Regions from separate parts of the Bacillus sp. NEB1478 genome, predicted to be linked through region 3. Evidence: riboswitches for the same ligand, from Rfam matches in the RefSeq annotation. Region 3 holds a riboswitch; each other region holds the start of a gene.
The links. A riboswitch is a leader RNA that binds a small molecule or an ion and turns the genes downstream of it on or off. The one in region 3 is predicted to bind cobalamin.
Positions count from the first base shown of each region.

Region 1: another riboswitch for cobalamin. It lies ahead of metE (5-methyltetrahydropteroyltriglutamate--homocysteine S-methyltransferase); the one in region 3 lies ahead of RGB74_RS08475 (DUF4430 domain-containing protein).
Region 2: another riboswitch for cobalamin. It lies ahead of RGB74_RS07255 (ribonucleoside-diphosphate reductase subunit alpha); the one in region 3 lies ahead of RGB74_RS08475 (DUF4430 domain-containing protein).
Region 4: another riboswitch for cobalamin. It lies ahead of RGB74_RS18040 (acyl-CoA thioesterase); the one in region 3 lies ahead of RGB74_RS08475 (DUF4430 domain-containing protein).

Region 1 is NZ_CP134049.1:1,958,604-1,962,846, forward strand. It holds gene RGB74_RS09620 (quinone oxidoreductase family protein) at 1-40, shown strand, start outside; gene metE (5-methyltetrahydropteroyltriglutamate--homocysteine S-methyltransferase) at 127-2,421, opposite strand; cobalamin riboswitch at 2,567-2,760, opposite strand; gene odhB (2-oxoglutarate dehydrogenase complex dihydrolipoyllysine-residue succinyltransferase) at 2,984-4,243, opposite strand, start outside; gene RGB74_RS09635 (2-oxoglutarate dehydrogenase E1 component) at 4,239-4,243, opposite strand, start outside.
Region 2 is NZ_CP134049.1:1,500,931-1,505,173, reverse strand. It holds gene RGB74_RS07255 (ribonucleoside-diphosphate reductase subunit alpha) at 1-2,017, opposite strand, end outside; cobalamin riboswitch at 2,319-2,523, opposite strand; gene RGB74_RS07250 (3-hydroxybutyrate dehydrogenase) at 2,591-3,382, opposite strand; gene RGB74_RS07245 (GntP family permease) at 3,405-4,243, opposite strand, start outside.
Region 3 is NZ_CP134049.1:1,725,014-1,729,256, reverse strand. It holds gene RGB74_RS08485 (histidinol-phosphatase) at 1-382, opposite strand, end outside; gene RGB74_RS08480 (ECF transporter S component) at 1,203-1,748, opposite strand; gene RGB74_RS08475 (DUF4430 domain-containing protein) at 1,720-2,121, opposite strand; cobalamin riboswitch at 2,269-2,453, opposite strand; gene RGB74_RS08470 (ATP-binding protein) at 2,558-4,243, opposite strand, start outside.
Region 4 is NZ_CP134049.1:3,549,690-3,553,932, reverse strand. It holds gene RGB74_RS18050 (threonine aldolase family protein) at 1-405, shown strand, start outside; gene RGB74_RS18045 (MFS transporter) at 601-2,130, shown strand; cobalamin riboswitch at 2,180-2,360, shown strand; gene RGB74_RS18040 (acyl-CoA thioesterase) at 2,709-3,182, shown strand; gene RGB74_RS18035 (YbaN family protein) at 3,199-3,612, shown strand; gene RGB74_RS18030 (hypothetical protein) at 4,083-4,243, opposite strand, start outside.

The DNA of each region.
Region 1 (4,243 bases), 230 kb from region 3:
AAGCAGAAAAAGCACAGGGAAAATATTGCTTATTCCTTAAACAAGGATTATAGGATTCTTTGAGTGAAAAAAGCGATAAAAAGAAGAATAAAGCGGCTGGATTTTAGCCGCTTCATTTAATTGAACTTACCCTTTAACTAACAGTTCTTCACGTGCCTGTTTTGTAGCTTTTACCATTACTTCTAATGCTTTAATCGTTTCTTCTATTCTCCTGGTTTTTAAGCCGCAATCAGGGTTGATCCAAAATAATTTTGGATCCAGCACTTGAATTGCACGGCTGACATTTTTTTGTAGTTCGTCCAGTCTCGGAACGCGTGCGCTATGGATATCATATACTCCAAGACCAATACCACTATCATAAGAGATTTCTTTAAATGCGTTAATTAGTTCTCCATGACTTCTCGAAGTTTCTATAGAAATCACATCTGCATCTAAGGCTTTAATTGATTCGATAATATCTTCAAAATCTGAATAACACATATGAGTATGAATTTGTGTGTCATTCTTTACTGACGAAGTGCAAAGTTTGAAGGCATTAACAGCTGCATTAAGATAACTTTCCCATTTTTGACGTTTCAAAGGTAAGCCTTCTCTTAGTGCTGGTTCATCGACTTGAATCATTCGTACACCGTTTTCTTCAAGTATTTTAACTTCTTTTCGAAGAGCTAGTCCAATCTGATTAGCTACATCATATCTTGGTAGATCGTCGCGAACGAACGACCAGTTCAAAATAGTAATAGGTCCGGTTAACATTCCTTTTACAGGCTTATTTGTTAAAGATTGAGCATACAATGTTTCCTTGGTTGTCATAGCTTTATGATAATAAACATCTCCATAAATGAGTGGTGGTTTTACGCATCGCGACCCATAAGATTGCACCCAGCCATTTTTCGTAAATTGGAATCCGCCTAATTTCTCTCCGAAGTATTCAACCATATCTGTACGTTCGAATTCTCCATGTACAAAAACATCAAGTCCTATATCTTCTTGGATTTTTATCCACTTTTCGATTTCTAATTTTATATATTCGTCATATTTATTTTGGGACAACTCCCCTTTTCTCCACTTAAGCCGCTGTTTTCTAAGTTCTGAAGTTTGCGGGAAACTTCCAATTGTTGTGGTGGGGAGAATCGGTAATTGAAGTGCTTTACTTTGAATCTCATTACGTATATGAAAAGGAACATCACGCTCTACCGAATATGTATCAATGTTTTCCATAGCCTCTGAAATGAGATGATCATTTCTAAAGGATGAACGGTTTAATTCAGAAATAGCTTTGGCACTTGCTTCCGCTTCTTTCAGAATGGATTTTCTCCCGTTATTTAATCCATTTGTCAGCAAATTAATTTCATGTAATTTTTCATCTGCGAAAGATACTGCTTCTTTTATGATATCCTCAATGCTTTTTTCATTTTTAATAGTCACAGGAACATGCATTAAACTAGATGAAGGCTGAATTATTAGACGGTCTTTTGAGACAGCTTCACATAAGTCTTCTAAAAAGGAATACTTATCATTAAGATTTGCTTTCCATATATTTCGCCCATCAATTATGCCGGCAGCAAGTACTTTATTTTTCGGAAAACCATATCTTTTTAACGCCATAAGATTTTCACCTTGATCATTAACAAAATCGAGTCCTATTCCTTGTACAGGAAGTCTCATTACAGCTTCATAGTGCTCTATACTATCAAAATAAGTCTGTAGTATTAATTTTAAATGCGGTGCTGCATCATGAAGGGTTTGATAAACATCCTCAAATATCGTAAATTCTTCTTTAGTAAGGGTTGTAGATAAAATCGGTTCATCCATTTGAACCCATTCGGCACCTTCATTCTCCAATTCACTCAATATTTGAGAATATAGTGGTACTAGCTGGTTTATTGTGTCTTTTGTGTCTCTTTCTAAATAGCCTTTTGATAGCTTTACAAAAGTAATGGGACCAAGAAGGACTGGCTTCCCATTGATATTTAATCTTTCTTTGGCTTCCCTAAAATATTGAAGCGGCAGGTTTTCTGTCAGTTGTGGTTCTCTATCTCCTATTTCTGGAACGATGTAATGATAGTTTGTGTTAAACCATTTTGTCATTTCAGAAGCTACTGCATCCTTTGTTCCTCGTGCAATATCAAAATAAGTCTCAATAGGTACAATACCACCATCATAAGAAAAACGTTTTGGTACAAGTCCGAACATAGTAGCCGTATCGAGTACATGATCATATAAACTGAAGTCTCCAACAGGTATTAAGTTAATTCCGAAATCTTTTTGCTTTTTTAAATGCGTTAGACGTATTTCCGTTAATTGTTTTAAGAATTCCTCTTTTTCAAGCTTGCCAGACCAAAACTGTTCCAGTGCTTTTTTCCATTCACGATTCTCTCCAATTCTTGGATACCCCAAGTTTGAACATTTCACCTGATTCATCTCATTCACACTCCTTTTTATGTGTCTCAACAAAAAAATCCCTCTTTCAAGTCAGAAAGAGAGATTTATTACGTAATATTAACTAGAGTTGAGACCATCAATCATTCTCAACACATATCTCACTCCCCTCTATATCCACGTAGAGTATAAGCGTGTACAACAAGGCAGGTATCCTGACTTAAGTTCATTGCATTTTATGACCTTCCCATTTTCAAGCAAAACAGTGGTTTCTAATAAAATGCTCACTATTACAGTGGCGGGACCGCGCCGGAATCTCACCGGTCTTCCCTTTTAAGCTGAGTGAAAAAATCACGCAGCACCTGTTGTATATATAAAATTTTAAATAAATTCGTTTTTTTAATATAATTTAGAATTTAATAGACATCTTAGCATGCGAATTTAGCACTGTCAAAAAGAAAAACCATCACATTATATACTTGCAAAACTCAAATAAGTTTTAATTTTCCGGTTGTAAAACTCAAGTGACTTATTTGCAAAATGCAAATACAGTTGCAAAAAAAAAGCCCTGGACGTCTATTAAGACGTACAGGACTAAAGTTAATCAACCTTCTAATAACAATGATTCCGGATCTTCTAAAAGATTTTTAACTGTTGAAAGGAAGCTTACTGCTTCTTTTCCATCAACAATTCGGTGATCATAAGAAAGAGCAATATACATCATTGGACGGTTTTCCATGCGCTCTTTATCAATAGCGACAGGTCTCCATTGAATCGTATGCATTCCTAAAATACCAACTTGAGGCGCATTTAAAATAGGTGTTGAAAGCATAGAACCAAATATACCGCCGTTAGTAATTGTGAATGATCCGCCTTGAAGTTCTTCAAGAGTTAATTTCTTAGAACGGGCTTTTTGTGCAAGATCTCCAATTTCTTTTTCGATTGCAGCAAAGCTCATACGATCGGCATTACGTACAACAGGTACAACTAGTCCTTCTTCGGCACCTACAGCAATACCAATATCATAAAATTTCTTCAAGACCATTTCGTCGCCTTGGATTTCTGCATTTACAGCAGGGAATTTTTTAAGTGCTCCTACAACAGCTTTCGTAAAGAACGACATATAACCTAATTTAACACCATTTTGTTCAAAGAACTTGTCTTTTCTGCGAGCACGAACTTCATTGATCGCAGTCATATCTACTTCGTTAAATGTTGTTAGCATTGCAGCCGTTTGCTGTGCTTCAACTAGACGTTTAGCGATCGTTTGGCGTCTGCGTGACATTTTCACACGTTCAACAGGTTTGTCCGGATTTACTGGTTCAGCAGCTTTTGTTTGCTGTGCTGCTGGCTTAGAAGTGCTTGGAGCGGATTTTTCACTTGGACTTTCAGAATGACGCTTTACGTCTTCTGTACGAACTCGTCCAAGTGGATCACGAGTAGAAACTTCTGTAAGATCGATTCCTTTTTCTCTTGCAAGTTTACGAGCTGCTGGAGATGCGATCGGACGATCAGCAGCTTTAGTTTCTTCTGTTTCTTCCTTTGCAGCAGTTGGTTCTTGTTTTTGAGCAGCTTCTTCTTTCGGCTGTGCTTCGGTTTTTTCTTCTGAAGTACTTTCAGTCTCAGCTGCTCCGCTATCAGCGATCATAGCGATTACGTCTCCAACTGATACAGTGTCGCCAGGCTGAACTTGAATGCTTTTTAGAACTCCATCTCGTTCTGCACTTATTTCGATGTTGACTTTGTCCGTTTCTAATTCGACTAAGTCTTCACCTTTAACAACTGCTTCACCTTCTTTTTTTAGCCACTGTGCAACTGTACCTTCTGAAATTGATTCGGCTAATTCCGGAACTTTAACTTCAAA
Region 2 (4,243 bases), 220 kb from region 3:
GAAATGCAGATTTGTAGTACCATGTTGTTTCTGCGTTTAAATCAGGAGCTGTTACTGGAATCTTGTAATTCTTTTTTTCTTCAGAATAAAATTTCTTAAAGATCGGATCTATACTCGGTGTTGAATTGGCAATAATTGAAGTAGATGAATTTGGCGCAACCGCAATAAGATAGCCATTTCTTATTCCGTTTTTTCTTACCTGCTCATTCAATTGATTCCATTTTTTAGATTGATATCCCCGCTTTAAGAAATAATCTCCAGACTCCCAGTCAGATTCTGAGAACACAGGGTATTTTCCTTTTTCTACAGCAAGCTCGTTACTCGCACTAATTACATAATAATTAATTTGCTCATATAGCTCATCTGCAAATTCTACCGCTTCCTCACTTTCCCATTTGATTCCTTTGTTGGCCAGGAGATGATGCCACCCGAATGTCCCAACGCCTATTGCTCTGTACTTTTTATTGGTTACAACCGCTTGGGGAACGTCAATACGATTTAAATCTATGACGTTATCTAACATTCTAATTTGAATATCAATCACTTTTTTCAGCACATTATCTGTTACGACTTTCGAAAGTGAAAGGGAAGATAAGTTACAGACGACAAAGTCACCCGGAGTCTTTCTTATGATTATTTCACCATCAACCGTTTCCTCAGATTGCACGATGGTTGGAGACATATTTTGCATGATTTCTGTGCACAAATTTGATGCATAGATCATCCCTGCATGAGGATTTGGATTTAGGCGATTTACAGTATCCCGATAGAACATGAATGGTGTACCTGTTTCCAGTTGAGATTTCATGACTCTCTTCATGATTTCAATCGCTGGTACCGTTTTTTTGGAAATTCTTTCATCCTTAACACATTCAAAATATTTCTTTCTGAACTTTCCTTCTCCCTTTTCATCATCGTAGAAGTCTTCTAACGAATATCCTTTGATCTTCCTAACCTCATGGGGATCAAAAAGATACCAATCTAATCTTTTCTCAACATGCTCCATAAAAAGATCCGGTACACAAATCCCCGTAAAAAGGTCATGTGTTCTCATTCTTTCATCACCGTTGTTTAATTTTGCATCTAAAAACTCAAAGATATCTTGATGCCAAACATCAAGATAAACTGCAATTGCACCTTGTCTCTGACCGAGCTGATCAACAGAAACTGCAGTATTGTTTAGTTGTTTCATCCAGGGAATAACTCCTGAAGAATTGCCTTTAAAACCTCTTATATCAGAACCTCTAGAGCGGATTTTACCGAGGTAAATCCCAAGTCCCCCTCCGCCTTTAGATACTGTAGCCGCATCTGTATTTGAATCAAAGATCCCTCTTAAACTATCGTCAATGGTATCTATAAAACACGAGCTAAGCTGTCCATAGCTTTTTCCAGCATTCGCTAGTGTTGGAGTTGCGACCGTCATATAAAGATTGGATAACGCCCAATAGGCTTCTTTTACTCGTTCCATCCTAAAATGAGTATCTTCATCCTTCATCAAAAAAAGAGAGATAACCATCCACCGTTCTTGCGGGAGTTCATAAAGTTCATGGTTAAACCCTTTTGCTAAGTAACGATCGGATAGCGTTTTTAACCCAATATATGTAAACAAGTTGTCTCTTTCAGGCTCGATCCATTTTTCTGCTTCTTCAATTTCTGAAATTGAATAAGAGTTTAAAAGAGATTTATCATAAATTTGGAGATTCACTAATTGTTGCAGGAGACCATAAAGATTTGAATATGGGCTCTCAACAATATTTCCGTTTCTATTCTTTTTGGCTTCATTATACAGCTGTTTCAAATATAAACGAGATGCTACAAACGTCCAATCTGGCTCCTGAGCATTTAACTGGCTTAGAGCCTCCATTATCAAAATATTATTTAGTGATTGATCATCATTATTCTTTTTTTCAAACTCTTCAGCTCTTTTTAAAAAGTCATCTCCATTCAGTTCTGTAAATTCTCCTATACAATTTCTCAACCATTCCCCGTGTGTAGATCTTTTAATAACTGTTTCCATTGTTACCACTCCTTATTAAAAATAAGATCTGTTAATTGAAAGTGTTGATAATCCTTGGAAATCAGAAAAACCACTCTCTTTCCGCGGACGAACCGCCAAGCCTCCTCGGTGTACCTCCTGCGGGGTCTCGGCAGCCCGTTTTTCCGCACGAGTTTCGCTGATTCTCTTTGCCTTTTCAACAACGATGTTTAACAGAACCTAAAAATAAAAAACCCTCTTCTTCAGGAAGAGGGTTAAGAACGTTTAATAAACAACAATAACCAATACTGTTGTGCCGTTCTTTCTCCCAATCCCCGAGGAAAAGAAAATAGAAGAATCAGGCAGGTCTACTGGCTCTTGCTTCTTCCTACTCTGGGCCTTCCCATACAGCAGCCATTAGTTATAGCCATTCTGTACAGTGGCAAATCCATTTCGTCCACAATCACAGTTGCGGGGACAGCTTCGGTTTTAAACCGAATTCCCTTTTAAGCCGGAAAAATACCGGCACCTGAATTCTCTATATATAGTTTTATATTAATAAATTTGACACTAAATATAGTGTTTGTCAATGAAAACATGTCTGAATTTGATTATTTATTGAGCTACATATCCGCCGTCAATTACAATCGCTTGCCCCGTAACACCTTTTGCTTTGTCACTAGATAAAAAGATGGTATAATCCGCAATCTCTTGAACATCCAATAAACGTTTTTGGGGGACGAGTGGATAGATCACTTCTTCTAGCACTTTTTCAAGTTCAACATTACGAGTTTTTGCTAAGTCTTCTAATTGTCCCCTAACAAGCGGAGTGTCAACATAACCTGGGCAGACAGCATTTACAGTAATGCCATGCTCTGCACCTTCCAATGCAGCAACCTTAGTTAAGCCAATAACGCCATGCTTCGCGCTGTTATAAGCAGATTTTCCAGCAAATCCGACCAATCCATTAATCGAAGCCATGTTGATTATGCGGCCAAAACCTTGCTTTTTCATGATGGGAAATACGTGTTTAGTAGCAATAAATGGCGCTGTCAGCATCACGCTTATCAGCTGCTGAAACTTTTCAGTAGGAAACTCTTCTAAAGGGGAAACATATTGTAATCCCGCATTATTTATTAGCACATCGATACGATTAAATGTTTTCAGCGTCTCATCCAATGCTGCTTTCAACTCATCTTCATTCGTAACGTTGCATCCCAAACCGAGTACTGTACTTCCGGTTTTTTGCAATGAATTTGCTGCTTCCTCTGCTTTATCCCGATTAAGATCACTGATGACAACTTTTGCCCCATTTTTGGCATACTCTCTTGCAAGCTCGAGGCCAATCCCACTCGCTGCACCTGTTATGAAAACAACTTTATCTTGAACAAAAGACTTCACGCTCATCCACTCCAATTCTAATCCAGTTTTATACGATTCCCGTCATATAATACAGAGCGATAATGACGAAAACAGCAAGTGTCTTAATGAGTGTCATCGCAAAAATATCGATATAGGATTGTTTATGTGTCAGTCCTGTAACAGCTAAAAGCGTAATAACTGCTCCATTATGCGGAAGTGTATCCATCCCGCCGCTGGCCATAGATGCAACTCTGTGAAGCACTTCAGGGCTGATTCCAAGCTTATCTGCCTGTGCTATATATTGTTCGCTCATTGTAGCTAATGCAATACTCATACCGCCTGATGCAGAACCTGTAATACCTGCTAAAGTCGTTGTTGTAATCGCTTCGTTTACAAGCGGATTTTTGATTGTATGGGACATAGCACCATTTACAGCTGTAAAACCTGGTAGAGCAGCAATTACTCCGCCAAAACCATATTCTGAAGCCGTATTTAAAGTGGCAAGCAATGCTCCGCCAATCGATAAGTTAATCCCTTTGTTAAAGTTTTTGCGGATTCTTCCAAATGAGAATAATAGAACCGTTACAATACCGATAAGCAATGCACCTTCTACAGCCCATACTGCAGCAAGTGCAGGTATTTGAATGGGAGGTACAGTTTTCATGCCGATTGCAGAAAAATCAAACGTAGTTCCATAATATTTTGGAATAAGAACTGTAAACCATTTATTGAAAACACCTACTAAGATCAGGGGCAAGATTGCAACAAATGCATTTGGAAGTTTTTCTGATTCGATTTTTTCAGGTTCATTGATATGATCTGTTCCATATCCTTCACCTTTTGCTTTAGCCGTTCTTCGTCTCCACTCTAAATAAACCATTCCGATAATAAAGACGAATAGTCCGC
Region 3 (4,243 bases):
CTTTTCTGAATTCTGCCAAATCAATGCCAAAATCGTCTACCCAGTGAACAGATCCAATGACATAATCAAATGGATAGCTGCTAATGAAAGCTTCCATCTCATCATGACTGCCTGGCGTATAATCCATCTCGATAGACATCCTAACATCCATTCCTAGGTCATTTGCTTTGCTGAACAGCTGTACATAATCATTCATCGCATAATATCGTCTTTCTTCCATCCAAGGTTTAGAAACGATGTTTTTGGTTTCATAGAAATGATAGGCATGTTCAGAGATTCCGAATTCTTTAATTCCTTTTTGTCTTGCAGTCTCAACAAATTGCGTTAAATAATCGATTGACAAGGTACCTTTTTCCAGATGAGCATGATAATCTGTTAGCATATTGGTCTCCTTTTAAAAACGTTTTACCATATGTAACATGAATATAGCTATCTATCAAGTCTTTTATGCTCCAAGTTTCCCTCCCAAAAACAATACACTTATACATAGAGTCAAAAACAATACAGCAAAGAAACGGTTTAAATAATCTCTCATTTTGTCCTCCTAGGTTCTAATCATCAACTTTACTATCCTATTCACCAAAGAAGAAAATTGAACTACTTTTTTGTAAAATTCATATAAAAATAGGCTGTTATCGTAAACTTAGTTGCTATTTAAAGAAGTGTAGTTGATCTTCGCTGCAGGATGCTCGCTTTCCGTGGGGCGGGCGGTGAGCCACTGCATATGCTTATTAAATCCTACTCCTGCGTCTGCACGAAAATTCTGATGAATCGAGCTTCCTCGTCGCATGCCTTGCGAGAAGAATACTCAAGTGGCTGGCACGCTGATCCCGCAGGATAAGGAAAACTTCAACAGCGTTACATCGTACGAAGAAAATATGATTTTCATTTTCGAGGAGTCTCGCATCTTCCGCTTCAATCAACATCTTTATTATCGGTTGATTTAAAAACCAAAACCATCAAGAACTAGGCCAAAAAAAAAGCTGGAGATAAGCTTCGGTGCTTCACTACTAAACCCTTTGTTAATTCAGAAACGAGCGTACTTGCACGAATACTCCGAATTGCGACGAGTAGCAAGAAGGTCGAGGAAGTGAAGTTTTCGAGGAACGGAGCGTATTACAATACGTGAGTACCGCAAAAACGAAACTGACGACGAGATTCACAGCTTATCAATTAACAAATAAAAAAAAGAACTGCTATTATTAAGCAGCCCTTCCATGTTCTCTTCCTTTCAAATGCCGTTCCATTACAATCAACAGTGGTTTATATAAAACAATGAAGAAAATGACATTGCCTATTGCGTGGTTAAAATCAAAAGGGAGACCAGATAAATAATATGGCCAGAACTTTTGAACGACTATACCGCCCATGATCAATGAAATAATAAATCCAAACAGAAAGCCGCAAAAACCTGAGTACAAGCTTAAAATCCACCAAGGTGTCTTATGTCTATATTTGCCTAACAAACCACTCATAATCGCAATAAGACCCCAGGCAACCATTTGACCGATAGACCATAAACCATGCCCTAAATAGAGATTTGTCGTTATTGTACTCAAGATTGCAAGTATAAGCCCCTGTATAGGTCCTAATACGAAGGATGCAATAATCAATATTGCCGTATTTGGCTGTACATTAGGAATGATGGCAAAGGAAATTCTTCCTACAGTTAACAATGCTGTCAATAGTGCTAGGAGAGTCATTCTTCTGAGTGTTAATTTATTCATATTTATGTAAGTCGAATTCAATCACATCGCCTGGTTTTACTTTAATTTCCTTTGCACCTTTCATTGCTTCTTTACCATTGACAGAAAGAAACCATGATGTTTTGTCTTGTTCACTTCCCTTTACTCCATCAATGCCGCTGATAAAAGAATCATCATACATCAAGTCTAGTTTGAAATTATTTTTCATTACATCCATTACGGTTTCATCTTCTTTAATGGCTACTTTCTTTTCCGTTACTTTTTCCTTGCCGTTATCTTTTGTAATTTTAACGGTAACTTCTTGTTTTTTTGCTTGTTCTGTTTTTGGCTGATCGGATGTTTTTTTCGTTTCATCTGTTCCGCACCCTGCTAACATCATCATTAATACTGCGAATACTGCTACTAATTTTTTCATTTGATACCTCTTCCCCATTTTTTATCCTTTTTGTTCACTAAACCAAAAAAAGCACCTTCAGCTACGAAGGGGCTCAGAATTTTGGTATACAGGCAAAAAACATATGCCGCTAATCGGCACTGTTTAACACCCCCCTATCCTCGTAGGTCATGTTCATGATTAACAGGCAGGTCTCCTGGCTCTTGCTCATCGTTCCCTAATGCCTTCCCGTATACACAGTGGCTCATTATTAGGGTTCTCACAATTACAGTGGCGGGACCGCAACGGATTTAAACCGTTTTCCCAATTATGCTTGTCTGTGAACAGACAGCACCTGTTTAACATTATTATGAAATTAATTTTCTCATTTATTATATCGTATTGGAGAAATTTATGAAATCATTTTTACTAATAATTGTTCCTTATGAAACAAGATTAATCGGGAAAGTTTGATCTTTTATTCCATCATTCGAGGGATTACAAATGAAAATGTCGTACCTTCATTCATTTTACTGTGTACATTGATTTGCCCGCCATGTGCTTCGACAATGTTTCTGGCTATCGCTAAACCAAGTCCTGTCCCCCCTGATTTCCCTCTCGTCCTTGCTTTATCACCTTTATAAAAACGCTCAAAAACAAATGGCAAATCTTCTTCTTTTATTCCAGTACCATTATCTCTAATGTAAAAAGAGACGGTTTGTTCACTTATTTTTATGGAAAGATTGACAGAACCTTCATCTAATGTGTGCCGAATTGCATTGTCAATTAAATTTGTCAGAACTTGCTCAATTCTGTCAGGGTCGATATCAAGCTCTTTTGGCTCACCATTTATTTGCAGGCTTAATTGAATATTCCGTTCTTTTGCTGGCCCTTGAAATTTTCTGATAATCCGTTCGGCAAATGGCTGTATGGATAAATGTGTATAATGAAGCTTCATATGTCCAGCTTCCAGCTTTGCCAGATCTAGCAGTTCATTTACAAGTCTTCCCATTCTTTTAGATTCATCCAATATGATGCTAGCTAGTTCTTTTTTCTCTTTTTCTGATTCAGCAATATCATCAACGATTGCTTCACTGTACCCTTGCAGCATACTGAGCGGTGTTTTCAATTCATGTGAAACATTCGCAACAAAATCTTCTCTCAGCTTATCCATTCTTCGTTCCTCAGTCATATCTCTCAGCACGGCAACTGCTCCTCGAATAACAGAGTTATCATATAACGGAGTCATGACAACAACCCAAGAGCGGCCTTGTATATCAATTTCGGTCAGCTGCTCTTTTTCGAGAGAAACAACCTTTTGGAACAATTGAATAACAACTTCCGGCAAAACATTTTCCTTTTTCTGCGACTTCATGCCTGATTCATAATAAAAGGCTTGCAAAAAACGGTCTGCTGGGGGATTCGTAACCAAGATATTCATTCTTCTATCAAATGTAATAACACCGTCTGCCATTGAACTTAGAACACTAGCAAGCTGTTCTTTCTCTTGATTTAAGGCTGTAATGTTATTTTTTAGCTGTCTGCCCATCCGATTAAAAGTCATTCCCAATTCTCCAATCTCATCATGTGTTAAGATTGGAACTTTCATATCAAATTCACCTTTTGCAACAAACATTGCCGCTTCTCTCATTTTTCGCAAAGGAGCAGTAATCCTTGTTGATAAGAAGAAGGCAAAAATTGTTGTTAAAATAATGGCTATTCCAGCAGCTAAAAAGATCAAATACTTCGTATGATTGGTTGTCTCTTCTATGTTCTCAATCGACTGGTACACATATACCCCGCCAGCTTGTCCATTCACGCTGTAAGGTTCTCCATAAACAATCATTGTATGCGATGATCTTTCATTATTCTTTATGACAGGAAATTCACCTTTTGTATAAATTTTTTCCTTTGATTCCATCACAGATGACAGTTTCTCATTTTTATTAAAAACCGAAACTGGAATATACGGTGAATTTTCAAAAGAATCTGTTGAAATAAATGAATGATGATTTTCATCAATGATCATAACAGACATTGAATACGCCTCAGCCATTTCATTTGTAATTCGTATTGCTTCTTCTTTGTTCTTATCATTCTCCATAATAAGAACAAGTCTGTCAGCCATTTTCGTTAACTGTTCTTTCGCTTGGCTGTCATAGAA
Region 4 (4,243 bases), 1.8 Mb from region 3:
TGGAAAAGACGCCACGGCGGTGACTTAATCAGTCTATATCCGTATATTATCAGTGCGGATTATTATTTTAATCAACGGATCGATAAGATGGAGCAATATTATGAAGGTGCGAAAGAGCTGGCTGCACTTTATAACCAATGTACTGATGCAGCTACAGTTCCAATTCAACCTGTTTCGAATATGTTCCATGTTCATTTTAAAAGACCAAAAGAAAAAGTTGAGCCTATTCTTGTGGATATCTACAGAGAATCAGGAATCGGGTTAACAGGTCATTTAAGGGAAGTTAGCGAGAATGAGTGTAATTTTGAAGTCAGTATTGGCGATCAGTTTAAAGATGTTCCTAAAGACAAGCTAAATGAGGCATTTCGTCAACTTAACGAGAGATTAACAGGGGTTGTGAAATAGAATAACAAGCTAAAAACCATCGAATTTTCGGTGGTTTTCTTTATGTTATCAGAGATCATGATGGCGACTGATAATGCCTGTCGTCAGACAGTTTTATTTGTCATAAAATGACTTCCATATTTTGTTGTTTTTTATAATTATCATGGTATTCTAGTTTAGTGGAATTTTAAAATACGGGGGAAGAAGTGAGTGCATATGGAACAAAACAAAAGAATGCCATTTGTTATCCTGGCTATGGCGCTGGGGCTTTTTATGTCATCTCTTGATAATACAATCGTTTCAGCAAGCATAAGCCAGGTTATTCAAGATATCGGCGGATTCGAAAAGATGAGCTGGATCTTTACAGCTTACATGCTAGCTGCGACAAGTACGATGTTGGTGTTCGGTAAAATGAGTGATTTATTTGGCCGAAAATTGTTTTACCTGATTGGAATCAGCCTGTTTTTAATCGGATCTGCTTTATGCGGAACAGCTCAAAACATTGATCAATTGATTGCATATCGTGTGATTCAAGGGGTTGGTTCTGGAGCGATTTTTCCGATCTCGTTTACGATTATTTATTCGGTCTCAACCAGCCCTAAGCAAGCGGCTAAAATGTCTGGAATATTTGCAGGGATATTCGGTATCTCATCTGTATTAGGACCGCAGATCGGAACATGGATTTCGGAAGCTTCATGGTTAGGATGGAGATGGTGCTTTTACGTGAATGTGCCGTTTGGAATTCTATCTATCATTGCTTTAATGTTTGCTTTAAAAGAATCCAAGTCAGATCAAAAGCCAAAAGTAGACTATTTAGGCACGCTGCTTTTGATTACTTCAACCGTATTGCTTCTGCTCGGCTTAGAGTGGGGTGGAAAAGATTACGCTTGGGATTCGGTACAGATCATCTCCATGTTTAGTGGAGCAGCTGTTGCGATTGCATTATTCTTATGGGTTGAAACGAAAGCTGCAGAACCGATTTTACCGCTTGAAATTTTTAAAAATAAGATGGTGCTGGGCACAAGTATCGTAGTATTCTGCCAAGGAGCAATTATGTTCTCGGCGATTACGTACCTGCCGATTTTATCTGTCGCGGTTATGGGGAATGAAAATTCAAATGGCGTACTAACACCAATGATGTTTCCAATCATGATCGGAGCCATTATAGGCGGATTCTTATGTACGAAAATTCCATTCAGAACGATCATGATTATCTCGATGGGTATGGGCATTTTTGAAGCGTACATGTTAGGAAGCATTACGCATGAAACTGCGAAATGGACGGTTACGCTTGTCATGATCATGATGGGTCTTGTTGTACTGGGGCCATTAATGAGTGTTTCGCAGAATGCTGTCGCTCAATCTGTTGATATGAAATACATGGGGATCGCTTCATCTGTTGTTGGTTTTTGGCGCAGCATAGGCGGTGTAATGGGAGCGGCGATAACAGCAACGATCGTAAATAGCGACTTAAAAGAAAAGATGCTGGATTTTGCAGCAGCTTCTAAAATGCCGGCTGACCAGATTGGAAAGATGGCAAAACCAGAAATCTTAATGCAAAAAGATGCAAACCTTCCTCCGCAATTAGTGGAGTTCATGAGAAGTGCGCTTGAAACAGCACTGCATCATGGATTTATGTTAGCTCTTATTGCCGGTTGCTTAGGGTTAGTCGTAGCTTTCTTTGTTGGCGGAGATCGTTATGTGATGCGGCAAGCTGCTGAAGAAACAGGAAAAGCAGCGAGTTAATAGCGTACAGCTTGTCTTTTGAGAACGAGCACAATAAAATATAGATAATTAAATAACAAATAATCATGGTGTCTGTTACAGACTTAATAGGGAATCTGGTGCAAAACCAGAACTGTACCCGCAACTGTAAGTGCTGACGAAATAAGCGAAAACCACTGTCTAAAAACGGGAAGGGCTTAGAGTAGATTGACGCACGAGTCAGGAGACCTGCCATGTTTATCGCGTTGATCTTCTTCGGGAGTTGGGAAGATAAGACGAAGGAATTTTAATTGATGCAGAGTATTTCTGTTTAATTAAGTATTCTTACGTTTTATTTATATTCTTCCTCCATCCTTAGTGATGGAGTTTTTTGTTAATTGATAAGCGTCGAATCTCGTCGTCAGCTTTGTTTCTGCGATACTCACGTATGTTGAATACGCGTCCGTTTCTCGAAACTTTGCTTCCTCGACCTTCTTGCTTCTTAATTAACAATGTTTGTTAATTGATAAGCTTCGAATCTTTTGTCAGCTTATTAGTACCAATTACCAGCTCCCACAACTAAAACCTAGGAGTTTCAAGCTCCGGAATTGAGGAATGGGATGGAACAGTTATCAGCAAACATATCAAGAACGATCCAGACAAAATTGGTGTTGCCTCCTGATACGAATCACATGGGAACAATCTTCGGCGGAAGGGTGTTATCTTACATTGATGAAATTGCTGCAATAGCGGCTATGAAGCATAGTCAAAAGGTTGTTGTGACAGCTTCCATCGACAATGTGAACTTTTTATCCTCTGCAAAAGTGGGAGATATTTTAATTTTAGAAGGTGTTGTAATTTCAACAGGAAGGACATCTATGGAGGTTTATGTAAAAGTAGAATGCCAGAACTTAGAAACGGGAAATCGGACATTGAATACGACTTCGATTTTAACGATGGTAGCAATTGATGCAGAAGGTACCCCAACACCTGTGCCGAGTGTTATTCCAGAAACAAAGGAAGAAGCTGTTCTGTTTCAAAGTGCCCGGCTCAGAAAAGAAAACCGATTGTTTTATAAAAATGTGAATCAATAGGGTGATAACTGTTAAGATGGACTCAGACCAAATTCATACAGATGAGGGGATGAGTCTCGTGAAGGTCAAAAAAGCATTTTTCATTTTTCTCGGAATGTTGTTTTTGTTGCTCGGAATCGTAGGGCTGCTATTGTCCCTCATTCCAACCACACCTTTCTTACTTGTCGCTTCTTATTTTTTCATGAAGGGATCGAAAAAGTTCGATAACTGGTTTAAAGGAACCTCGATCTATAAAAAACATTTAGAAGAATTCGTAAAAGAAAAAGCATTAACACGAAAAAAGAAAATCATGATCAATTTACTAGCTGACATCATGATTGCCATACCGTTTATTCTTACTGATAACCTTTATGTGAGAATATTATTAGTTCTCATTGTTTTATTAAAGTATTACTACTTCATTTTCAAAATTAAAACGAAGATAGAATAGAAAAACCTGAGTCAGCGGGAAACCGGACTTAGGTTTTTTTATGTATTTCAATTAAGCGTTATATCAAGGTTTTTTGTCGAAATTTGTAGAAAGACATAATTATTATAAATTAGACTCAATTGTGGCTCAAAAAGACTCAATCTTCCTTCGAACAGACTTAATTATTCAAATTCAGACTCAATTAACCTCGGATTAGACTTAATCGGCTCATTTGAACGACATCAACTCTTCTCATCGACCCGTTTTCATCAGCAATATTGGATGTGGAAGGTGCATTCGAATCATGATTCTTTCAGTTAATAGATTTTTCGGTACTTGAATGAAAAAATAATAATAAAAAAGGACTTAAAAAGTTGATTGGAGTGCAATGTGCGAAACTCAGGCCCCACGGAAATCAACCTCTTTTTCTTGAATACCGCCAAAGTATACAAAAAAACCGATCTGCTATTTTAGAGATCGGTTTACCTTATTTAATGAATGATTGCAGTACTGCCAGCTAGTGATTCTGGTGTTTTGCCTAGAGCGAGTTGGCTAAGTCTTGCGTAACCCGTATTTTGATATTCATTGAATGTATTTCTTAGTGCTTCAATGTCTTTGTCGTCTGTTAGTTTTTGAATTTCTTTTTTATAAA